3 regions of the Exiguobacterium sp. UBA6282 genome follow, and region 1 is predicted to be linked to each of the others. Evidence: riboswitches for the same ligand, from Rfam matches in the RefSeq annotation. Region 1 holds a riboswitch; each other region holds the start of a gene.

Region 1 (8,305 bases):
CGAATCCACCGTAAGACCATTCCTCCGTTATTGACGGGGCCGCCGATGACCCAGTGGTCCTCGGTCAGTGCGTAACAGAACGTTCGTCCTTTTTCATCCGTCTGTGGACGATCAATGATCGTTCGGATGGCACCGCTCGTTCCGATCGTGATCGCGATTTCCCCTTTGCGAATCGCGTTGACACCTAAATTGGAGAGGACACCATCACTGGCACCAACTAAGAACGGCGTATCGACGGATAGTCCCATTTGTCGTGCGTAATCAGTATTAAGTCCGGTACATGACGTCGTTGTCGGTACGGGTTCCGATAAATAGCTTGCATCGATACCTGCGACATGCAGTGCGCCCGTATCCCAACCTAATTCATGAATATTAAAGAGACCAGTTGCTGAAGCGAGAGAGTGGTCGATGACATATGTTCCGAACAGTCTTTGGAACACGAACTCCTTGATCCCGACATACTTTTTCGTTTGAGCGTGGAGCTCCGGACGATCTTCGACGAGCCAACTGATTTTGCTAAGCGGTGACATCGGATGAATCGGTGTCCCGGTCCGGTGATAGATCGAGAGACCATATTGTTCCTTAATCTTGTTCGACCATGCTTCACTCCGACTGTCCGCCCATGTGATGCAGGCAGTCAACGGTTGATGTTGTGCGTCCATCGCAATCAAACTGTGCATGGCACTACTGAACGCGACGAACTTCGGTGGCATGCTCGGATGACGTTTTGTGATCAATCGGATGGATTCGAGTACGGCATCAAAAATTTCTTCCGGATCCTGTTCCGCCGTCGAACGGTTCGGTGTGTGGAGTGGGTAACCGACGTTCGTTTGTCCGATGACCTCTCCTTTTGTCGTAAATAAGACTGCTTTCGTACTCGTCGTTCCGATATCGACGCCTAACATGTATTCAGTCATGTGAATCGACTCCTTTCGACATCATTCGTTGCGTTTTCCAGAGATCTTCGACTTCCTGAACATCATCAAAGTTCTGATGTAAGGAAGCAACCATCCGTTCACGATCTCCTGTCTCGATCGCTTCGATATACAAGGCATGGTTCGCGAGGATGCGTTCAAAGTCTTCGATGTCTTCCTCGAATCGTACCCGCATTGATAGGAGGATGAAACTTTCCATGACTGGTTTGAGATTTTGCCAAATCATGCTGACATACCCATGATCGATCGAGCGGATGATCGTTTCATGAAACAGTACGTCTTGGAAAGAGAATTCATCAGCATCCTTATATTTGATGGCAACCTTCATCATTTCGAGAATTTTGCTGAGTTCACGGACGAGTTCTGCCCGTTCGACCTTAACAAGTCGCTCGAAGACGAACGTTTCGATGAGTAACCGGACATCATAGATTTCTTGAATGTCGCGCTCGGATAAACCGACGACGACCGCTCCCATTCGTTCGAGACGAATCAACTGTTCGGCTGCAAGCACCTTTAACGCGTCACGGACAGGTGAGCGACTGACTGAAAAATCAGAGGCTATTTTGTTTTCGGATAAGATGGTACCGCTTTCAATTTTTCCTGAAATGATCCGCATTCGTAGTTCGTGCGCGACACGATCTCCGGCAGAAGCTTTTGACAACCACTTCAAGGGGTATAACAGTTCTGACATAAAATCACCTGATTTCTAGAGTGAGTATACTTGTATACAAGTTAGTATATACGTTTTTCTCTAAAATGCAAACGCTTCACTTAAATCTTAGAGATTCAACTGGCAATCAGGAAATCGGTTCCAAATATGTTAGGGTGAAGGAGTAATCAATAACCAGAACGGGTAAGGAGGAGATAGTACATATGAACATTTTAGTTGTAGGTGCAGGAGCAGTCGGAGGTTATTTCGGGGGCCGTCTTGCTGAGCAAGGTGAACAGGTGACCTTTCTCGTCCGTCCGAAGCGATATGAACAATTACAAAAAACAGGTCTACAGATCACTAGTCCTCATGGCGATATCACGATCACGCCTCAGTTAGTGACACGAGACATGCGACCGGATCACGTATTTGATGTCGTTTTGCTTTCGACGAAAGCCTATCACTTAGATGATGTCTTAAAGGATCTTACGCCATTCGTTTCGAACGAGACGTATATCATTCCTTTATTGAATGGCATGCAACATATTCGTCGGTTAACAGAAGTCTTCGGAGAAGAGCGTGTACTGGGCGGTCTTTGCTTCATTGAATCGACGCTTGATGCAGAAGGACGCATTTTACAGACGAGTCCGTCACATCGACTGTTGTTTGGCTCACGAACCGGCAAACCAACAGCTCGTTTGCAGGAGATCGCAACACGTTTTGCGAAAGCGAAGGCACCGATGGCGTACTCGATGCATATCATGGATGACATGTGGCAAAAGTATCTTTTCATTTCGACATTTGCGGGTGTGACGACGCTATTTCGTTCAGCGATTGGTTCGATTCGGGAAGAAGCTGTCGGGCGTCAGATGATTGTAGACGTCATGAACGAAGCGAAACAGGCGATGGAAGAACAGGGCGCGGTCTTCAATGACGATACAGAAACGGTGCTATTGAAGCAGATGCATGCGATGGAAGATACGATGAAATCGTCGATGTTGCGCGATATGGAAAAAGGTCAGCCAGTCGAAGTGGAACATTTTTTCAGCGCCTTGTTAAAACCTACTTCGACAGAACGGTTCAGAGCTTTAAAATTAGTCGAAGCAAACTTACGCATGTATCTTAGAACGATTAAATAGTTACATTTTTCTATTTTAGAAAAATAATGGAGTAGTACAAATGTTTCGTTTTGATGACGAAAGACCTGTTTCCCCTAGGAATCGTTGACTTCCGAAATAAAGTTCATCTATTGTTAATGAGATTGAAAAAAAGTGATAATATATTTTTCCGCATTTTTTCTTGCAAGGACGAATGAAGCAGACGAGAGGGGAAGTTTATCCATTATGAAACGTATTATTATTCGTGCAGGTATGACACCATTCGAACAGTTCGATGCTCCTTATTTGATGAAACATAATTCCATTGGAGGAAACGTTGGAAATCTCATTTATCAATACAGTATCTTTCGGACGTTGATGACAGAAGGTACGACGATTACACCGGACTATTACTATTACGATGAAGAACGGGCGGACGAAATCAATGCCAACTTTGATCTTTATGTCATTCCGTTAGCGGATGCATTCCGAAAAGAATTCGTACCGACGTTGCGGAAGTACACCCGCCTTATCAAGAAATTAAAAATTCCAGTCGTCGTCATCGGTGTAGGCTTACGTGCACCGTTTGAACCAGATCTAGACGGCGGATTCCCGTTCGATGAAGATGTCAAAGCATTCGTCAGCGCTGTACTTGAGCGCTCAAGCATGCTTGGTCTTCGTGGGGAAATCACGTCGAAATACTTGACGCGTCTTGGTTTTCGCGAAGGCATTGATCATCGTGTCATCGGATGTCCTTCGATGTACGCGTTTGGTCGCGACTTACATATTCGTGAAACGAACATTACGCCCGAGTCGATGATTACGGTCAACTCGTCACGTTTAGCACCACAAAATGTTCTTGATTTCATTACGCGCGGAATGGAAGAGTATCCGAATCATTACTTCATTCCCCAATGGATGAAGGAACTGAAATTGACGTATACAGGAACGCATCCGATCGCAGATTTGTCCGTGACGAACTATCCGGTGAAGATGTCGGATCCTGCTTACATGAACGATCGTGTTCGTTTCTTCTTGAACGCACAAACATGGTTCGATTTCATCGGGCAGGCAGACCTCAGTTTTGGTGCGCGCTTGCATGGAAATATCACAGCAACGCTTGCGGGTACGCCGAGTATCCTCATTCCAAAGGATGCACGAATGCGCGAACTAACGGATTATCATCAGTTGACGCATATTTGGGCGAACGACATCAAAGCGGATACACAATTATCCGACGTCGTAGCCAATGCTGATTTCCAAAGTCCGGCACGTGTTCAAGCACGTAACTTCGACAACTTCGTTGATTTCTTGAACGTGAATGATCTTGAACACATTTACCAAGAGACGAATTATCCTGAGAATGTGCCGTTTGACCGTCAAATGGCGCAAGCGGAACTACTTCCACCGGTTCAACCGATTTCTGGCGTGAGTCTCGAAGAAGCAGTCGCCCGTTTCGAACGGTTCTTCCCAGAACAAGAGAAAAAAATCGCAGATACACAAATAAAGGCAAAAGAGAAATTAGCCGAAAAAGATAAAAAAATCGCGGATGCGCAAAAACAGGCAAAAGCGCAATTGGCCGAAAAAGATAAGAAAATCAAAGCATTGCAGAAACAAACAACGACGACTCAAAAAGATCAGGAAATTGCGGCGCTCAAAGCGCAACTGGCTGCCCAAACGAAGAAAATGAAGCACCAGCAAGGGACATTGAACCGAAAAGCGGTTCGGGCAGCCTTAAAGACAGCGGATCTATTCGCAAAAAAATAAAGTGTTCTAACATTCCGGGTCATTACGATACGGAATGTTTTTTTGGTAGGAGTATTCTGAATTGTGTTGACAATTCGGAAAAGGCTTGATAGGGTTAGGAACAATTACATACTTATCCAGAGAGGTGGAGGGACTGGCCCTATGAAACCTCAGCAACAGGTCGAAAGATACTGTGCTAATTCCTGCGGGTGTTGCACCCGATCGATAAGATTTCCGAATTGTCGACCGACGCATCCGTGAGGATGCGTTTTTTGTTTGAAATAGGTGGAACGAGGAGGAAATGGATTCATGAAAACGAGCGGAGCGTTTCGACGCAAGATGGAATCACGTCATCTGATCATGCTGTCGTTAGGAGGCGTCATTGGAACAGGATTATTTTTAAGTACAGGTTATACGTTGGAACAAGCGGGACGTGTCGGAACGATTTTGTCGTATTTGATCGGAGCCGTCGTCGTCTACTTAGTCATGCTAAGTCTTGGCGAACTCGCTGTACACATGCCGGAAACCGGATCATTCCATAAGTACGCAACGAAGTATATCGGACCCGGTACCGGTTATACGGTGGCCTGGCTCTACTGGCTGACGTGGACGGTCGCCCTTGGTTCAGAATTCACGGCAGCAGGCATTTTAATGCAACGTTGGTTCCCGTCGATTCCAGTCTGGGTGTTCAGTGCATTATTCGCTGCGATGATCCTTGGTATCAACGTCTTGAAGGTCCGCGTATTTGCTGAAGTCGAGTTTTGGTTCTCCGCCATTAAGGTCGTAACGATCATTGCGTTCATTTTACTTGGTGCGGGAGCCATCGTTGGCTTCATCCCATTACAAGATGGTAGCCCAGCACCATTCTTTTCTTCCTTAACGGAAGGAGGATTGTTTCCAAATGGGGCATTTGCGATCTTCATGACGATGCTTGCTGTGAACTTTGCTTACTCAGGAACGGAATTGATCGGCGTCGCAGCGGGTGAAGCGGTCGATCCGAAGCGGACGATTCCGCTTGCGATCCGAACAACGATTTTGCGACTCGTTCTCTTTTTCGTCGGTACGATCATCGTATTAGCCGTCTTATTGCCAACGGAAGGGAAGGGCGTGCTCGAAAGTCCGTTCGTTGCCGTGTTCGAACGAATCGGAATTCCGTATGCGGCAGACGTGATGAACTTCGTCATTCTGACAGCGATCTTGTCGGCAGCGAACTCTGGGCTTTACGCTGCCTCCCGGATGCTTTGGTCGCTTGCGAACGAACGCATGATTCCGCGTTTCTTCGCCCAGGTGACACCAAGTGGGGTTCCACTACGAGCTGTATTGTTCAGCATGCTTGGCGGAGGACTTGCTTTGCTGTCTAGCATCTATGCAGCAGGAAGTGTCTATATTGCGCTCGTCTCGATTTCCGGCCTTGCTGTCGTCGTCGTCTGGATGAGTATCAGCGTTGCGCAGTATCGCTTCCGGAAACAATTCCTCCGCGAAGGGCATACGGTCGACGAATTGGTCTATCGTACACCACTCTTTCCATTGGTACCGATCGCCGCTTTCGTCGTCTGTTTGATTTCCCTGATTGGTATCGGATTTGATCCGACGCAACGAGTCGCCTTGTATTGCGGTATCCCATTCATCGTGATCTGTTATGTCGTTCATGCGTTCACGAATTCTTCTCAGAAACGGAGTGTTGAAGATGTCCCGAATCAAAAATCCAGTTGATCAACGATTACAGGAAGTTCCTTTCCTAATTTTAGATGGTGCGCTTGCGACTGAACTCGAACAAAAGGGATTCGACCTGAACGATCCACTCTGGTCAGCACGCCTCTTAATCGAAGCACCGGAACAGATTGAGCGTGTCCATCACGATTACTTTGAAGTGGGCGCCGATGTTGCGATCACCTCAAGCTATCAAGCAAGTATCGAAGGATTCAAGCAACGTCACATCACGACCGAGGAAGCACAAGCGTTAATTCGACAAACGGTTACCTTAGCGCAAGATGCACGGACGCGTAGCGGAAAGAGTGCCGCATTGATCGCGGGATCAGTTGGTCCTTATGGTGCCTACTTAGCAGATGGTTCTGAGTATCGCGGTCATTATGGTGTGTCAGCAGATGTGCTAGAAGCCTTCCACAGACCGCGCATCGAAGCATTGATTGAAGCGGGGGCTGATCTGCTGGCATTCGAGACGATTCCGTCGCTTGAGGAAGCTGTCGTGTTGTTCGGGATTCTCGAAGCGTTCCCGGAAGTATCTGCTTGGCTGACGTTCTCGCTTCAAGATGCGACGCACATCAGTGAGGGAACACCGCTTGCGATATGCATCGAGACAATCGGACAGCATCCGCAACTTGCAGCAATCGGTGCAAATTGTTTTCCAGCATCCTACGCGACCGACTTCATCCGTCACGTTAAGACGTTGACGAGTGTTCCAATCATCGTCTATCCGAACTCCGGTGAAGTCTATGATCCGGTCGCAAAGACGTGGTCGGGTACGAATCAGTGCACGTCGTTCCAAGCCATCGCAAAGACATGGTATGAAGCTGGAGCACGATTGATTGGCGGTTGTTGTAGAACTTCACCGGAACATATCGCGCAAATTCGTTCGGTTTGCCAGGTTTCTCATACGTGATGAATGATGACGAAAAAACGGACACGAAATCAATCGATTTCGCGTCCGTTTTTTTAATGGTGTGATTCCATTACCGTTCGCGCAAGGCGCGATTGAATTGTTGCAATAGGCGTCCGAAATCTTCTGCATCATCCGCTGGCCAGTCTGTCAGTAGACGTTCGATGCTCGCGAGACGTGCGGTTCGGTAGATGGTGAGTTCTTGTTGTCCTTTATCTGTAATATGATAGAAGAAGGCTCGCCCATCTGTCGGATCTTTTACTTTTTCAACGAGTTGCTTCTGATCGAGTGCCGCTGCTTGGCGACTGACGGTCGAGACATCGAGCTGAAGTTCACGGGCAAGTGTTTTAACACCGACGTTGCCGGAATCCGCTAATTGTCGCAGTAAGAGATAAGAAGCACGGTCCAAATTACGATTGTCTGCCGTCGCCGTCGTTAAACGCCGGATCAGGATCGCTAACTCGAGTTCAATGGTTTCGAGTGATTGTTGAGACATCGGGTATCTCCCCTTTCAAAAAAGTCTCTCTGTCCCTCATGATTACCCAATGTGGATAAGCTGTCAATGCGAAAAGCAGGAGACTTGACAGAGTTGTAGTTGTATTATACAATCATTTTTGTTCTTTTAATTGTATCATACAACTTTCGTAGATGAGAAACGAACGACAAAGGAGAATTCAGATGAAAGCTTATGAGTCGATGAAACAAGAGGTCATTACGGTAAACGATACAGATCTGATTCGTACGGTCATCGAACGATTCATTCAATCTGGTATTAGCGGCGTACCCGTCATCAATGCCGAGCAAGAGGTCGTCGGTTATATCAGTGACGGAGATATCATGCGAGCGATCGGAAAACACAAGGACATCATCGTCGATACATTCTTATATGTAGATGTCATCAAAGGAGACGAAGAAGATTATGAAGATCGAATTCGTCATATCTTGAATCGACCTGTCATGGAACTTGCACGCCGGAAGGTTGTAACAGCGGACGCTGACACAGAAATGGAAGAGATTGCAGCAACGCTCGGTTCAAAACGGATCAAAAAGCTTCCAATCCTTAAGGCAGGACGTCTTGTTGGGATCATTAGTCGAGGCGACGTCATCCGCCATTCGTTTAAACAGTTCATATAATACATTCAATAGAAAGAAGGGACACTATGGCACTTGCTGAAAAAACAACGACGCTTGAGCCGGAAACGGTATTAGCGGAAAGCAAACATGGATTATTCCATCAACCGGTTGCTGTTTGGGCAGTCTT
Region 2 (8,305 bases), on a different contig from region 1:
GCTCCGATTATGAAGCGGAAAAAGATCGACCAGTCGACCAGTATGCTACGCGATTTCAGAGCGAACAGGCAGCGACGTTCGGTGCGTTTCATGAAGCGCAACTCGTTGGGGTCGTCACCGTTGTCTGCTCCGAGCTGGACAAGATGCGACATCGAGCCAATTTATTTGCGATGTACGTCACTCCAAGCATCAGAAAACAGCAGGTCGGACGGCAATTGGTACAAGAGGCATTACGGGCATTAGAGGAGCGTCCTTGGATCGAGCAGGTTCATCTCTCGGTCGTTCGGACGAATGAAGCCGCTAAAGCCTTGTATCGGTCGCTTGGCTTCGAATCGTACGCGATTGAACCGCGGGCGTTGAAAATCGATGGTACCTATCATGATGAAGAACTCATGTGGTATCGGTTCTAACACAAAACGACCGAAATTCAATGAGAGATGATCTCTTTTGAATTCCGGTCGTTTTTAAAATCAGTTTGCCCAATTTGGTTTGCTGAAACCTTTGAATGATTTTTCGATGACTGTGTTGAAGGCATCGGATTCGACAGCTGTCTTCAGGTCTTTTGCGACTTGTGAGTCTGCATCTTTCGTTTGGACAGCAATGAGGTTCCGGTATTGCTCGTCCATCGTCTCAAGTGCTAGCGCATCGAGTAAATCGAATTTCGCAGCAAGCGCGAAGTTCCCTGGAACTGCTGAGACATCAACGCTTTCGATGGCACGTGGCAGTTGCGCTGCTTCAAGCGGCTTGATGACGAGTTTCTTCGGATTTTTGACGATATCTTTCTCTGAGACGGTCAGTGGATCGACATCTGGCTTCAGTTCGATCCAGCCTTGTTCTGCCAAGAGGTTCAGCGCGCGTGCCTGGTTCGTTGGATCGTTCGGTGTCGCGACTTCAGCGCCCGTCTTGACGTCGTCAAGTGTCTTCGCCGTTTTACTATATAGTCCCATCGGTGCCGTCGGGACAGTGATGAGTCCTTTAAGGTCGAGGTTCTTTTCTTTAGAGAACGTCTTCAGGTAAATCGAGTGTTGGAACAAGTTAGCATCGATATTGCCGCTACCGAGTGCGATGTTCGGTTGGATATAATCGCTGAACTCGACGATTTCGACTTTATAGCCTTTCTTTTCGAGTTGCGGTTGAATCGCTTGTTTGACCATGTCACTATAAGGACCGCTTGTCGCCCCAATTTTGATCGTCTTGTCTTTTTCATCAGCACTGCTGTCTCCGCATCCTGCGAGGATTCCTGCACCGAGTAAGGCTGTAGCTAAAAAGGCATATCGTTTTTTCATGATTCAACTCTCCCTTTATATGTATGATTAGCGCTTGTCTGTTTTTCGCGCCAGTTGATTGCCAAGTGCTTGAATGCTTTGGACGATGACGATGAGGACGACGATCGTCACGATCATGATGAGATTATCATAGCGATAATAGCCGAAGCGGATTGCAAGGTCACCGACACCTCCACCGCCGACGATCCCAGCCATCGCCGAGAAGCCGATCAAACTGATCGTCGTTAGCGTGATGCCCTGAATGATGCCAGGGAGTGCTTCTGGTAAAAGGATACTGACGATGATCCGTAACGGTTTCGCTCCGCACGCTTCCGCTGCTTCGATCAAACCAGGTGGAATCTCACGCAGTGATGTTTCGACGAGTCGTGCGAGAAACGGAATCGCTGCGACACTGAGGCTGACGGATGCTGCTGTCGGACCAATCGTATTATCAAGCAAGAATTTCGTTAATGGAATGAGGGCAACAAGCAAGATGATGAACGGCAAGGAGCGGACGATGTTGACGACGAAGTCAAGGACACGTCGGACGGCAATGTTTTGAAAGAATAAACCGCGGTCGGTGACGAACAGGAGAATCCCGAGTGGAATCCCGACGACCAATGCGAAGGCAAGCGAAATGCCAACCATCCACGCCGTCTCACCAAGTGCCTTCAACAACTCGGGTAACATCGTTTGTATACGATCAAGCCACATCCTGAATCACCTCGAGTGTATGAAGTTCCGCCGCAAGCCAGTCGAGGGCAGGTGCGATTTGATCGGAGGATCCCGTCAAGCTGACGATTAGGACACCAAAAGCGACGTCTTGGATGTAATCGACTTTTCCGTGCAGGATGCTGACCGAGATATCGTATCGACGGATGGCTTCCGACAACGTACTTTCACCGGTCTTCTCGCCCGTGAACTGCAGGCGGATGATTTTTCCCGGTGTCGCTTGCAAAATGCGTTCCGGTAGTTCGATCTGGAGTGCCGTGTCGACGTAATGTTGTGTCACCGGATGTTTGGCTTGACTGAACAAATCGTATGTAGAGGCGACTTCGACGACTTCCCCTTGAGACATGACCGCGACACGATGGCAAATCTGTTTGACGACATCGATCTCATGCGTGATGAGGACGATCGTCAATCCAAGTCGTTCATTCAAACCTTTCAACAAATCTAAAATCTGCAGCGTCGTGACCGGATCAAGGGCAGAGGTCGCTTCGTCACATAACAAGACGGTTGGATCATTCGCGAGTGCCCGGGCAATCCCAACGCGCTGTTTCTGTCCGCCGCTCAACTGACTCGGGAAGTTCGTCTCGAATCCTTCGAGTCCGACGAGCGAGACGAGTTCACGGATCCGTTCCGGAAAATCTGCTCGTTTGACGCCAGCAGCTTTCAGTGCGAAAGCAATGTTATCTGCGACATTACGCGACTGGATCAATTGGAAATGCTGAAAGATCATTCCTGTCCGCAAGCGAAGTTGACGCAAATCTGCTTTTGACATTCCGCCGAGCGAGACACCGTCGACCTTTACCGTTCCTTGTGTCGGATGCTCGAGACCGTTGATCAGACGAAGCAACGTACTCTTACCGGCACCGGATTCACCGATGATCCCAAAGATTTCTCCTTTTTGAATCGTCAAATCGACATCTCGTAATGCAAAAATCGGGGTCCGGTCTCGGACGAACCGTTTCGTAATCTGTTTGAATTCAATCATCTGCTCATCTCCTTGTACAAAAAAAGTCGCTTTTTCCTAGTAGCAGAGCAACCAGAAAAAAGCGACGAAAGTGTAAGATTTCGTAACTTATCTCTCAGAATGAATCCATTCTGTAGGATGTGGCACCGTTCCTGATAGGTGGTTGCCGGACGTCGTTGGGCCTAATCCCTCGGTCGCTCTCGATAAGTAGTTATGCTGTTGGGATTTACTTTAACGGAAATGATTCCCATCTGTCAAATGTTTTTTCAGAATTATTCCGCAACAGGTGTCCGGAACAGGTTGAGCGTTCCGATTCGCCCGACGGCTTCTTCTAGACGTTCGACGTCAGCAATTAAGCTGATCCGTACGTAGCCTTCGCCGTATTCGCCGAAGAATGATCCAGGAGTAACGGCGACGTATGCTTCATCAAGCAGATGATCCGTGAAGCTTTGGGACGTGTATCCTTCAGGCACCGGAAGCCAGACGAAGAAGGAACCGCCCGGTCGTGGTCCGCTCCAACCGATTGCATCGAGTTTCGCGAACAAGGCATTACGTCGTGTTTCGTATAAGCTACTTAACTCACGGACACATGTTTGGTCACTCATCAGGGCAACGGTCGCTGCATGTTGGATCGGTGTGAAGGCACTGACGTAGAGATGTTCCTGATACGTCTCGATGCTTGAGATGACGGACGGATTTCCGATCGCGAAAGCGATTCGGAAGCCAGACATGTTGAAGCGTTTCGAGAGTGAGAACAACTCGATTCCGACATCTTTCGCCCCTTCCGTCTGCAAGAAGCTTCGTGTGGGACCATCAAAGCTGATGCCACCGTAGGCTAAATCATGGACGACACAAATATCATGGGCATCCGCGAAGGCAACTGTCTGTTCGAAGGCTTCTGCTGTCGCTGTCGCACCTGTCGGATTACTCGGGTAATTGAGGAACAACATCCGGGCGCGCTCGACATCTGTCGTATCAAGTAAATCGTAATCCGGCAGGAAGTTATTTTTCTCAAGCAATGGAAGTGTAATCGGGTAAGCACCAGCAAGTGCTGCTCCAGACAGGTAATCCGGATACCCCGGATCCGGGACGATGACACCTTCTCCAGGATTGACGATCGTTTGTGGTAAGGCAACGATTCCGGCTTTACTACCGAGAAGAATTGCGACCTCGGTTGCCGGATCGATCGTGACGCCGAATTCGTTCGCATAAAAGCTCGCGACGGCGTGCTTTAGAAAATCATGTCCACGAAATGGTGGATATTGAAGGTTTGTTGGCTCATCGATCGCCTGTTTCAAGGCGTCGAGAATATGTACGGGCGTGGTTTGATCGGGTGTTCCTTGACCAAGGGTAATGACATCATGTCCGGCAGCTTTCACAGCACCGATCCGGTTCGCAAGTTCAGCGAAAACGGGAGCAGGAAGCCGATCGATGGCGATGGATGGAGCGAAATGTTTCATGGATGTGTGCCTCCTTCGTAGTATTGTCGTCAAGGATAACGAATATTCAGTCAAAAGAAAAGAACTTTTTTGAAATTCAAAAAAATCGTCCAATAAACAGGTACAGATATGTGGAGCGGGAATAGAGAGTAGGGAGAGGAGTGAGGAGATGAAGCGAGCTAGCTGGAAAGAAGCGGTCGTCTATCAAGTCTATTGGCGCAGTTTTAAGGATTCGAATGGGGACGGCATCGGTGATTTGCGAGGTGTCATCGACAAGCTAGATTACATCGCATCGCTTGGTGTCGATATCGTCTGGTTAAATCCATGTTACCGTTCTCCAGACATCGATAATGGCTATGATATTGCCGATTATTACACGATCATGGACAAGGCGGGGACGATGGGCGATCTACAAGAGTTGATCACAGCGGCTCACGCACGCGGCTTAAAGATAATTCTTGATTTGGTCGTCAATCATACGAGTGACGAGCATGACTGGTTCCGTCAGTCGCGGGACCGAATCCACGACAAGGATGATTGGTACATCTGGAAAGATGGAACGAAAGAGACGCCCCCGAACAATTGGCGGTCGTACTTTGCGCCGAGCCCTTGGACGTGGAGTGAAGAGCGCGAACAATATTATTTCCATTCTTTTGCGAAAGAACAACCCGATTTGAACTGGGAACAACCGGCTGTCCGGCAAGCGATCTACGACATGATGAACTGGTGGATCGCTCAAGGGATTGACGGTTTCCGGATGGACGTCATCAACTTGATCAAAAAACGTTCGCTTGAGGATGTCGTCAATCCGTTTGATCTATCGTATCTCGGAAATCAACCAGGTGTGCACGACTTCCTTCAGGAAATGCATGCGAACGTCCTTGCCGGGAAAGACTTGTTCACGGTCGGTGAGATTCCGTTCGTTGGTCCGGAAGACGGTCTGTTATATGTCAGTGAAGAACGTGAAGAACTTCGGACGCTGTTTCACTTCGAAATCGCGGACGACATGGAGGCGATGGATCTTTTACGTTTCAAGGAAATTCAGAAACGATGGTATGACGTCTTGTATCCGTTAGGCGTCAATTCACAGTTTCTCAACAACCACGATCATACGCGACAAGTGACCCGCTTCGGCAGTGAACGATACCGAGTCGAGAGTGCGAAACTACTCGGTTTGATGTTGCATACATTACCTGGCATTCCATACGTGTATCAAGGAGAAGAGATTGGGATGACGGGGATTCGCTTCTCGGATCCGTCGCTCTATCAAGACGTCGCCTTTCGCAATCGATATGAAGAGCGCGTCGCTGGCGGCGAGGATCCGGAGGTCGTACTCTCGTCAATGCAGTTACTCGCACGCGATAACTCCCGCACGCCGATGCAGTGGGACGGTACGTACGCGGCAGGCTTTACGAGTGGGAAACCGTGGTTAGCGGTCAATCCGAATTACACGGACATCAACGTCGCGCAAGCAGAAGCCGATCCATCATCCGTACTTGCCTTCTACCGAGCATTGATTCAGATGCGAAAGGATCATCCAATCATGGTCTATGGTACGTATCGCGACTTAGCTCTTCATGATCCGTATCTCTACATCTATGAGCGGGAACTAGAGGGAGAAGTGTGGCGGATCGTTCTCAACGTGCATGACGAACCGATGCAAACTGCCTTCGTTTTATCACAAGATAAGTTGCTTGTGTCGAACTATCCAGATATCTCGGATGAACTACGTCCTTATGAAGCACGTGTATATCGATATACTGTTACAGAACAGAATTGAACTGCTGGACGAAAAAACATCCGCGACGTGTCAGGAACGCGTCGCGGATGTTTTTTCGTGTGTTATTTGAAAGGTGACGATTTTTTCGTCTGTAAGACTTGCGTGAATCGATCGACGGCTTGGCGCATCTCGTAACTTGGTCCAAGGATGAGGGGACCATGTCCGACGGCAAGAATATCTGGAGACAGTTCCGTTAATTGATCGGCGGAGCGAAGAGCAACGTCCGGATCCCATGTCGCAAGTGCTGGGAACGGAAATTGCCAACGGACGTCACCGGAGACAGCGAGTCCCCCTTGTGTCTGAAAGGCATCTCCGGCGATTAGCATCCGACTACCTTCATGCCAAAGAGAAATCGAACCAGGTGTATGACCTGGCGAGGCGATGACGCTGAGGCTACCGACTTGTTGACCACTTTCGAGCAAACGATCTGGACGTGTTTTGATGTTTTTCGGAATACCGCCTTTTAAAGGAGTCGTTTCGCCTTCGCGTAGCGTCTCGTCCCCACTGAGCAATGCGGCATCACGGTAACTGATGCAGACTTGAGCGAGAGGAAAGGCATTCGCAAGGAAATCGAGCGAGCCGACATGATCGGCATGTGCGTGTGTCAGGATAATCGCGCCGAGCGGTTTTTCTTGCTTTCGAATATAGTGATAAAGCGCCTTTGCGTTGATTCCGAGTCCGGCGTCAATCAATGTCAAACTGTCTGCTTCTTCAAACAGGTAGCAATTGACCGGGAAAAAGGATGGGGTCGTCTGCAATTGGTGTAAACGTTCGATGATCGTGACACGCATCGGCTTCACTCCTTCAAAAAGTAAATAGACTTCTTCTTTAGTATCGTCTGTTTTTGAATAGGCGTCTAGACGGATTATGTGTAAAAAGAGGCACCATCTATTACTAGATGATCCCTCCCATGCTAATTATTCAAATGTCACAGCGAAGACAGCACCGGCATGTGGTGCATCATCTCCGTTGGCAGCTGTCGTGACGAGTAATCGATCTTCGTAAAAAATCGGACATGTCGGATTCGAGACAGGGAAGTCGACATGATCCAGTTTTTCGCCCGTCGTAAGATTCCAACGTGTGATACATGATCCGGCGTAATGTGCGATCCAAGCATGACCTTCAGCATCCTTCGTCATACCATCCGGGAATCCTTCTTCCTCTTCGAGATCAACGGCGACGCGTTTATTCGAAAGTGGGGCATCGGGAGCGTAGTCGAAGGCATAGACTTTTTTTGTTGGTGTATCGATATGATAGAGCGTCTTGCCATCTTCTGACCAGACGAGTCCATTGGAGTTCGTCAAGTCTTCGTGTAAAACATCGATGGAACCGTCATGACGCAGACGGAACAGCCCAGCTGTTTTACCGTCTTCTTCATTAATGCTACCAGCGACATATTGTCCGGTCGGATCGAGCTTACCATCGTTCATCCGATCAGAATCCGGTAATGACAATTGATGTTCGAGAGACAGATGACCTTCCTTGAGATCGAACGTGCCAAAGCCATGTGCTGATGTGACACGCAATAAGTCCGGAGCGTCCGTCAAGGCAATCGATGTAATAGCGCTTGGCAACGTATATGGTTTAAGTGCTTCTGTAACAAGATCATATGAAAAGAGCAGTTGATTCGGAATATCGACGAAATAAAAGCGTTTTGTTTTTGCGTCGTAAACAGGAGATTCACCTGTCTTACACGTGATATCAATGAATAGGGAAACGGTCATGAGTACTCTTCCTCCTAAGCGGACGGCTCTACATGCTGTCCAAGTAATAACAATTTAGTATACCTGTTTTGATACGCAATCAAACCTAAGTCAAGGTGTACACTCGCATCGACTTTGGGAAAAGAAACGTTTAAAAAATAGCCTGCTTCCAAAGCAGACTATCGGTATGAACGTGACGTCAGCGGCTTTTCACCAGTAGGTTGACCGCTTCCTTCACGAGTTCTTCTGTTTGTCCATCGCCGTTTTGTTCTGCTTCCTTGACACACTCGATCAAATTCGAGCTAACGACGACGCCGATCGTCCGGTCAATCGCAGAACGGGCAGCGGAGAGCTGGGTGATGACATCGCGGCAATCTTGCCCTTCTTCCATCATCCGTAAAATACCTCGTAGCTGTCCTTCA
Region 3 (8,305 bases), on a different contig from region 1:
TAAAAGAACATATGTTCTTATTTTGATTTTCTTTGACTATAGCATGGTCTCAAAGTGTCTCAAAATAAAAAACTGTTGAAAAAAGAGGGAATTCGAACGATTGACCCTTATGCAAAAGGAGTTTGATACACTAAAGGAGAGAAAAAGGGGGAATTTCTATGAAAGAGATCGTTATCCGTTTACCAGAATTACCGAAAACGCTTCAAGCAGAGACGTTCGATCAAGTCGAAATCGACGATCCATATCTGAAAGGAGCACGTTATGAAAAGGAGTCGATGCCTGTCGAACTGACGGAGCGTATCGATGCCTATCAAGTATGTTTTCAAAATGTCTCGTTCGCGAACCTCACCTTTGACCGCGGTTCGTTCGAAGATATTCGTTTCGAGCAATGTGACTTAACAGGATGTCACTTCCAAGAAACCCGTTTTCACCGCGTGTCTTTCGTCGGATGCCGGATGACGGGTGTTCAGTTTGAAGATTGTACGCTTGATCATCTGACGATCGAAGAAGGACTCGCAGACTATGCCCAGTTCATTCGTAGTACTGTCCGTCATCAGCATTGGAGTGAAACGACGATGAAAGAAGCACAGTTCTTCGAAGTGAAACCGACCCATTGGAAACTCGAAGCGGTCCGGCTTACTGATAGCCAATGGATTGAAACACCATTAAAAGGTCTTGATCTCCGGCAGACGGAACTCTCTGGTATCACAATCGATCCGCGATTTTTACCGGGCGCAGTCATTACGGAAGAACAAGCAGTCGCCTTCGCTCGATTATTAGGATTGGTCATTCCATGAAAAAAGTCTCTTTTCGATGAATTTCGAAAAGAGACTTTTGATGTGTTCTTAAAATGACATCGTTTCGCCATCTTCCGGAATGAGGAAATGGGCAGAGAGGTGGAAGGCAGCTAAAAAGTCAGCAATCATGTCGCGCCGCAGGAGACAGTGATTGACGGACTCGAGGTGCGAGACGATGATCGTTGCTTCCGCTGCTGCTTCGTGTACGGCAAGGAGATCACGCTGCGACATCGTGATCGGTTCTCCCGTCAGGAACTGGGCAGCCCCACTGTTGACGACGATGATATCTGGTGTATGTTGTTCAATCGCATGCGCGACCTCGTCACACCAGATCGTATCACCTGCGATATAAAGCGTCGGTTCGTCCGGATGCGTGAGGACAAGTCCGGAGACATGTCCCATTCGTTCACCGATTTCACCGACACCATGCTGTCCACCTGTTCGATGGACCTGGATATCACCGATCGTCACACCGGAATCGAAGGAAGAGACGTTCGTGAAGCCGGCTTCTCGGATTTGCCGTGCGTCTTCTTCTTGCTGCGCATAGAATGGCAAATGCTTGGGTAGAAATTGTTTTGCAGCATCATCGAAATGATCCGCGTGCAGATGCGTGACGAAGACAGCGTCAGGATCGAGCAGTGTCTTAACATCGACCGGTAAGTCGACGAGTGGATTGGCGACGGCATTCGGCGTTTGACCGAAAGGAGGTAAACTGCCTTTTTCGCCGAGAAACGGATCAATCAGTAAAACTTGATTGGCATACGTGACGACAAGCGTCGCATTACGAATTTGTTGAATATCCATTAGGTTCATCCTCTCTCAATGACTCGGATTGATTATTCCCCGTCTGGCATTCAATGAATCCTATCGTAAGCGTTTCTCCATCGCCATGACGTCGACGTATTCGCCGTTCAAGCGACCTTGTTCCTTAAATGTCCCAACAATCCGGAATCCGGAACGGATGTAGAGCTTTTGTCCGATTTTATTGAACGGGAAGGTAAAGAGAATCAGCTTATGCATCTGATGATCGCGCGCATGTTGTTCGGCAGTTTCTAACAACTGTGTCCCGATCCCTTGTCCGCGATGTGTTCGAGTAATGTAGACGGAAATCTCACCAACTGTCGCATAGACAGGACGCGGGTTATACGGATCAAGAGAAATGAAGCCGAGGACACCTGTCTCATCTTCTGCGACATATCCAGCGTAGCGATGCGTACGCTCTGCATACCACTGGGTCATGAACGATAAATCTTTTCGATCCGTCTCAAGCGTTGCGATTCGGTCTTCGATGCCTTCATTATAAATGGATAGAACGGCGGGTAAATCATGTTCCGTTACAGGACGAATATGCATGTTGCTCACTCCCCAATCGCTTTTCCCTCATTATATCTGTTACGTGTCGATGTAGTGATATGTTTGTGAGATAAGAAAAAGCGCCGATTCTCCTTATATAGAAGAAATCAACGCTTTTGTCGTTCTTAAGAGACCGTGGATGTCTCGTTCTCGTAAATTGGAACCCAGCCATCCGTCGTGACGAAAATTCGAACAGCGACGACTTTCCGATCCTCTTGGAGCGTAAAGTAGTGGCGTGTATTGACAGGAACAGAAATCAAATCACCAGGATTGAGTTCGATGTTATAGTAGCCGACTTCTTCGTCTTTGATCGCGAAGACGCCGTGACCGCTTACGATGAAACGGACTTCATCATCCGTGTGATGATGTTCTTTCTGGAAGTTGACGAGCAACTCGTCAAGGTTCGGTGTCGTATCCGAAAGTGAAATGATATCAGCTGTCTGATATCCACGACGTTCTGATACGTCTTTGATTTCTGGAGCGAACGTATCGAGAATCGTTTGTTTGTCGGCATCCGTCAGTGTGAAGTTCTCGACGAGAGGTGCTGGTAGTTTTGAGACGTCCCATTGTTCGTAAAGAACGCCGCGCGATGCGAGGAAGTCAGCGACTTCCGTTTGATCCGTATACCGTGTGTTTGTTTCTTGGAATAAGACTGTTGCCATGAGATGATTCCTCCTTTTAATAGATAGATTGACGGCATGATTGCAACGTCAACGTATAGTTGAATAAAAACTCGAAGGCTTCGAGGTGTTTCTTTGCTTCAAAGGCGGTCGGTGCCCAGACCGTGATTCCGTGATTGCGAATCAGGACGGCACCGCTGTCCGCTGTGACATATGGCGCAAAAGCAGCAGCGAGTGTCGGGATGTCCGCGTGATTCGGAATGATCGGCACCGTGACCGTCGCATCTTCTTCCCAGTGACCGAGTGCCTTGATGATTTCTTGACCGGAGAAGGTGATACTTCCCTGATCGCCATATAACTCCGAAATCACATTGTTCGCAATCGTATGGACATGCAGGGAACATCCGGCGTTCGTTCGGTTGAACACTTCGACATGGAGCAATGTCTCAGCAGAAGGGCGCCCGGATTGCTCGCCGATCAATTGACCGGTCGCATCGACATGAACGAAGTCGTCAGGAGTCGTCTGCCGCTTATCTTTCCCACTTGCCGTCACAAGAAATTCAATCGGAATACCGGACGTCCGAATGGCGAGGTTACCACTCGTACCAGGGAACCAATCGCGCGCTGCAAGTTCTTGTTTGATGGCGCGTAGTTCTTCATACCGTCGCATGAATGTCATATCGTCACCTCCGATCGTGCTAAATCATGAACGATATCGTGGAACGTCTCAAAAGGTGTATAGGCGATATCATTTTCTTCACACAACGTGATCAGATAATCACGGGCATAGACACGATCCGCTTGTTTTGCGAGTTCGAAGTCCGTCACTGAGTCACCGATGACGATGATGACGTCATCGTCTTTGCATAATGTACGGGCAACGGATGTTTTACAACAGCCGCATCCATTCGTGCAATGGGCATCGCAGGCGTGTGGCCAATCGATGTGGACGAATGGACCACTGAAATCGGCAATGTTACAGTAAATCTGCTCTTGCTCGAGGAACGGTGCTAAGATCGGTTCGACGAAAAAGTCCATTCCACCGCTAACAATCGAAAAATGGATTCCTTGACGACGACTGTACTGAAGCAACTCCGAAAATCCTTCGCGAATGACGGCGCGCTCCATCAAGAAATCAAGATAGTCCGCTTTACCGTCGGACGGCAGAAGCGCGAACATCTGCCCGACACCACTTTGGATCGATAACGTCCGGTCGAGCACGCCACGTTTCAACGGTTCGAAGTCATTCACTGGCACAAATACCTCCATGAGTGCAATGATGTTATCCTGCATCGTTACGGTACCGTCGAAGTCACAAAGAATTCGTAAGGTCATGACTTGATCCCCCAAGCGTCGAGCGCGACTCGTAATTCTTCATGTCGTGACGCAGCATTCGATAGGGATTCATTTGCGAGTGCCGCATCAAGTGCTTGACGAAAAGCGATAACACCAGCCGCAGCACCTTGCGGATGACCATGTACGCCACCACCAGCGTTGATGACGGAATCGATCCCGAAGTCGCGTACGAGTTGAGCAACGAGTCCTGGGTGAATACCGGCTGAAGGGACAGGGAAAATCGCTTTCGTCTGACCGAGGCGAGTCGCTTCGACCGCGATGCCGCGGGCGACGTCCTTCGGAAGAGCGACATTGCCGTAAGGTGACGGGAATAGTGTTAAGTCTGCACCAGCAACGCGCGGTAATGTGCCAAGTAAGACAGGCGCTGCAACACCGTGGTTCGGGCTAGCAATCAATGCACCGCTGTAAGCCGGATGATTGAAAATGGGAACGTTGATCTCCGGATCACTTGCCAATTCACGTAAGACGTCGAGTCCGTATGTGAAGGTATTCAACAAGAAAGCAGTTGCTCCAGCGTCAATCAATCGTTTGGCTTGATCCTTGAGCGTAAAGACGGGACCACTAAGTGTGATCGCATACAACGCACGTTTACCGGTCCGGTGGAAATGAGCATCGATAACCTCACGTCCGATCCGTGCCCGATCAATCGTCGGTGTCAACGGATTGTCATATAGGATCTCATCGTCCTTGACGAGATCGATCCCACCAGCAAGTTGTCCTTCGAGTTGATCACGAAGGAACGATAAATCGCGTCCGATGACCCCTTTGAAGATGCTCATTAACAGTGGACGATCTTCGACACCAATCAAGGAACGAACCCCTTCAATCCCGAACTTCGCACCTGGAAAATCCGACGTGAATGTATCGGGTAGTAGCAGTTCTGTTAATTTGATTTCACCGTCGAGTGAAAGTTTCCCGAAGACGGTCGTCAAGATCGCAGAAAAGTCGCGCGATACATTGTGTTCCGGGTAACGAATCGTGATATAGCCTTTACCGTCGCGCTCTTCCGTATGTACGACTTCTCCTTTGAATGAGGCGAGTTGTTGTTGCTCAAGATGATTCAGCTCCGTCCAGGAACCAACCGTCAGACCAAGCGCGAGTTGTTCGGCGCGTTGCTCCAGTCGATCGCGGGCGGTCAATTGATAAGTAGCTGTGATGTAAGCCATGTCTTTCCTCCTTCAATAAAAAAATGGTCTCTTGTCAGCGACAAGAGACCATGAATGATTCGAACGTGGACTCTTATCTGTCAGCTTAGTAGCTGCAAGAATTAGCACCGTGCCAAAAGGTCGGTTGCTGCGACATCGTAGGGCTTGTCCCTCCGTCTGCTCTTGATAAGAATTGGATGAAATTGTGAAATCTAATTGCAATTTTTACATGAGAGTCACGACTTGTCAAACTATTTTTAGAAAATTTATTTTTTTGAAAATACTCTTTCTATATATGGAGCGAAAACGATATCCGTTTCTGCTTGATTTCGATTTGACAGCAGGGAAGAGGATTGCGTAAGATTCAAATCAATATCACACACGACAACTACATACGACTCTTATCGCGAGTTGGCAGAGGGAATTGGCCCGATGACGCCGCAGCAACCGACCACTTGGCACGGTGCTACATCCAACAGACGTTTCGTCTGAGAGATAAGAGGACGCAGTGACTTTCCTGCGCCTCTTTTCGATGACGAAAAGAGGCGCTTTTTCGTGTATCACACAGGGGGAACTGAGATGACATACAAAGCATTTACAGAACAGGACGCGATCGAACGGGTCCGCTCACTAGGACTGATCGGCGACGGAGCCGTCGAAGCAGAAGAGATTGGCGACGGCAATCTCAACCTTGTCTTTCGAATTCGAGAAGGTGAACATCGATTGATTCTAAAACAAGCACTTCCGTACGCGAAAGTCGTCGGTGAAAGCTGGCCACTATCACTCGAGCGGGCGTGGATCGAGCAATCCGCACTCCGTGAATTCGCCCGGCATGCCGTGCCGTTCGTACCGCGTGTTTTTCATGCTAGTCACGACGAGGCGTATACGGTCATGGAAGATCTTTCACATCTGACAATCGTTCGAAGCGGTTTACTCGCAGGTGAACAGTATCCGTTGCTTGCGGAACATATTGGTTCTTATCTCGCTCGGACTTTATTCCATACATCGGACTTTGCGCTTGGTCCGGTTGAAAAAAAACGTGTCGCCCGAACGTACTACAATCCGGACTTGTGCGACATCACGGAAAAATTAATCTTCACGGATCCGTTCCATGACGCGGAGACGAACGAGATTGAAGCCGGGCTTGAAGAAGAGGTGGCACGTCTATGGGCGGACGATGAGTTGAAACGCGAAGTCGCAAAACTCGAAGCGCTTTTCATCACGAAAGGAGATGCGTTGCTACACGGCGATCTACATACAGGAAGCATCTTTGCTTCGGCAACGGAAACGAAAGTCATCGATCCAGAATTCGCCTTTTATGGTCCATTCGGATTTGATGTCGGACAGTTCATCGCCCACTTATTCTTTGCAGCATACCCGGATTATTCAGCACTTCGTGATGCCCGGATTCGCGACATCGATACGTTCTGGCTGACGTTCGCTTCGACGTTCCGCGCCTTATGGGAACGCGAAGCCGTCGAACCATTCCGGACATCGGGACTCGTCGACGATGTACTGAGCACGATCTTGCAGGATGCCCTTGGCTTTGCCGGTTGCGAACTGATTCGTCGGACGATCGGACTCGCACCAGTCGCTGATTTAGAAACGATTAGTTCTATGACGGAACGACTAGAACGAAAACAACATGCTTTACGTTTAGGATCGGCGTTAATCAAACGTCGGACCGAATGCCGGACATTTGATGATTTACGAAACTTCGACGTAACGGAGGAACTTAGCCGATGAGTACATTCGTTCAAAGTATTCGTTATGAAGATCGTGTCTTGACGATTCTCGATCAGACACGTCTACCGCAGGAAGAACACTATGAAGTCATTACCGATCTTGCACAAGCGGTCGAAGCGATTAAACAACTGCGCGTCCGAGGGGCGCCTGCGATCAGTTTATTTGGCGGATTCGTACTCGTTCAAGAGGCGTACCGGTTTGAAGCAGAACTGTCGATCTATAAGCAGACTTTGCTTGAGACATCAGCGACGTTACTCGCGACACGACCGACGGCTGTTAACTTACGAAATGTCCTTGATCAATTGAATCCAATCATTCAAGACGGGACGTCGGTAGAAGAGATCCGCGAACGGCTCGAGCAGCGGACGATTGCCTTATACGATCAGGATGCGCAGACGTCACGTCAAATCGGGATTCATGCACTTGAATTGTTCCAGTCAGGTGACCGGATCCTAACGATCTGTAATGCTGGATCGATTGCGACCGCTGCTTATGGAACAGCACTTGCGCCATTCTATATCGCAAAAGAACGCGGCATTGAATTATCGGTTTTTGCGAGTGAGACGCGACCATTACTGCAGGGAGCACGACTGACGACATGGGAGCTACAACGTGCCGGCATCGATGTCACGCTAATTACAGATAACATGGTCGCCCATACGCTGAAAGAAAAACAGATCGATGCAATCATCGTCGGGGCGGACCGGATTACACGCAACGGAGATACGGCGAATAAGATCGGAACGTTCCAACTAGCATTACTCGCTCAAGCTTTCGGTATCCCGTTTTACGTCGCAGCACCGCTCTCGACGTTTGATTTCTCACTTGTTTCCGGAGACGCGATCGAAATTGAAGAACGTGATCCGCAGGAAGTGACGACTGTCCAAGATGTTGCGACAGCACCAGAAGGAGTTGCTGTCTTCAACCCAGCTTTTGATGTCACACCACACACATTGATCACGGGCATCATCACCGAACTTGGTATTATCACGCAACCGAATGAAGAAACGATTGAAAAATTAACGGGGCTTCAACCCCTCGGATAAGGAGACAATTCATGAAAAAATTAGCTTACGCCGTCCTAGCACCGGCCTTATTACTAGCGGCTTGTGCGAATGGAGAAGCGACGACGAAAGTCGTCAAGGATGTACCAAAAGGAGTTCAATCGGACGTCAAGATCGCCGTCATCCGTAACCTCGCATCGGACGACCATACGAAGCAATTCCTTGATGGCGCACGAAGTGAAGGAGAAGCGCTCGGCTTTAAAGTCAGCACGTTCATTTCGGAA

The links. A riboswitch is a leader RNA that binds a small molecule or an ion and turns the genes downstream of it on or off. The one in region 1 is predicted to bind S-adenosylmethionine.
Region 2: it holds a riboswitch for S-adenosylmethionine, as region 1 does, so the genes downstream of both, B2751_RS10555 (methionine ABC transporter ATP-binding protein) here and B2751_RS14780 (amino acid permease) in region 1, are expected to answer to the same signal.
Region 3: it holds a riboswitch for S-adenosylmethionine, as region 1 does, so the genes downstream of both, B2751_RS08820 (2,3-diketo-5-methylthiopentyl-1-phosphate enolase) here and B2751_RS14780 (amino acid permease) in region 1, are expected to answer to the same signal.

Annotation. Positions count from the first base shown of each region.
Region 1 is NZ_DJUM01000055.1:41,703-50,007, reverse strand. Features, by position in the region: partial or broken gene gntK (gluconokinase) at 1-917, opposite strand, end outside; gene B2751_RS14795 (GntR family transcriptional regulator) at 910-1,626, opposite strand; gene B2751_RS14790 (ketopantoate reductase family protein) at 1,809-2,723, shown strand; gene B2751_RS14785 (polysaccharide pyruvyl transferase family protein) at 2,928-4,448, shown strand; SAM riboswitch class I at 4,558-4,659, shown strand; gene B2751_RS14780 (amino acid permease) at 4,737-6,140, shown strand; gene mmuM (homocysteine S-methyltransferase) at 6,115-7,047, shown strand; gene B2751_RS14770 (MarR family winged helix-turn-helix transcriptional regulator) at 7,118-7,540, opposite strand; gene B2751_RS14765 (CBS domain-containing protein) at 7,723-8,178, shown strand; gene B2751_RS14760 (MFS transporter) at 8,205-8,305, shown strand, end outside.
Region 2 is NZ_DJUM01000038.1:70,788-79,092, forward strand. Features, by position in the region: gene B2751_RS10540 (GNAT family N-acetyltransferase) at 1-410, shown strand, start outside; gene B2751_RS10545 (MetQ/NlpA family ABC transporter substrate-binding protein) at 471-1,286, opposite strand; gene B2751_RS10550 (methionine ABC transporter permease) at 1,314-1,979, opposite strand; gene B2751_RS10555 (methionine ABC transporter ATP-binding protein) at 1,969-2,982, opposite strand; SAM riboswitch class I at 3,067-3,171, opposite strand; gene B2751_RS10560 (aminotransferase class I/II-fold pyridoxal phosphate-dependent enzyme) at 3,234-4,421, opposite strand; gene B2751_RS10565 (alpha-glucosidase) at 4,570-6,180, shown strand; gene B2751_RS10570 (MBL fold metallo-hydrolase) at 6,243-6,971, opposite strand; gene B2751_RS10575 (SMP-30/gluconolactonase/LRE family protein) at 7,098-7,904, opposite strand; gene B2751_RS10580 (metal-sensitive transcriptional regulator) at 8,083-8,305, opposite strand, start outside.
Region 3 is NZ_DJUM01000028.1:18,406-26,710, forward strand. Features, by position in the region: gene B2751_RS08790 (pentapeptide repeat-containing protein) at 159-797, shown strand; gene B2751_RS08795 (MBL fold metallo-hydrolase) at 846-1,601, opposite strand; gene B2751_RS08800 (arsinothricin resistance N-acetyltransferase ArsN1 family A) at 1,662-2,150, opposite strand; gene B2751_RS08805 (1,2-dihydroxy-3-keto-5-methylthiopentene dioxygenase) at 2,276-2,812, opposite strand; gene B2751_RS08810 (methylthioribulose 1-phosphate dehydratase) at 2,829-3,449, opposite strand; gene B2751_RS08815 (2-hydroxy-3-keto-5-methylthiopentenyl-1-phosphate phosphatase) at 3,446-4,105, opposite strand; gene B2751_RS08820 (2,3-diketo-5-methylthiopentyl-1-phosphate enolase) at 4,102-5,292, opposite strand; SAM riboswitch class I at 5,363-5,464, opposite strand; SAM riboswitch class I at 5,670-5,773, shown strand; gene mtnK (S-methyl-5-thioribose kinase) at 5,851-7,017, shown strand; gene mtnA (S-methyl-5-thioribose-1-phosphate isomerase) at 7,014-8,063, shown strand; gene B2751_RS08835 (sugar ABC transporter substrate-binding protein) at 8,075-8,305, shown strand, end outside.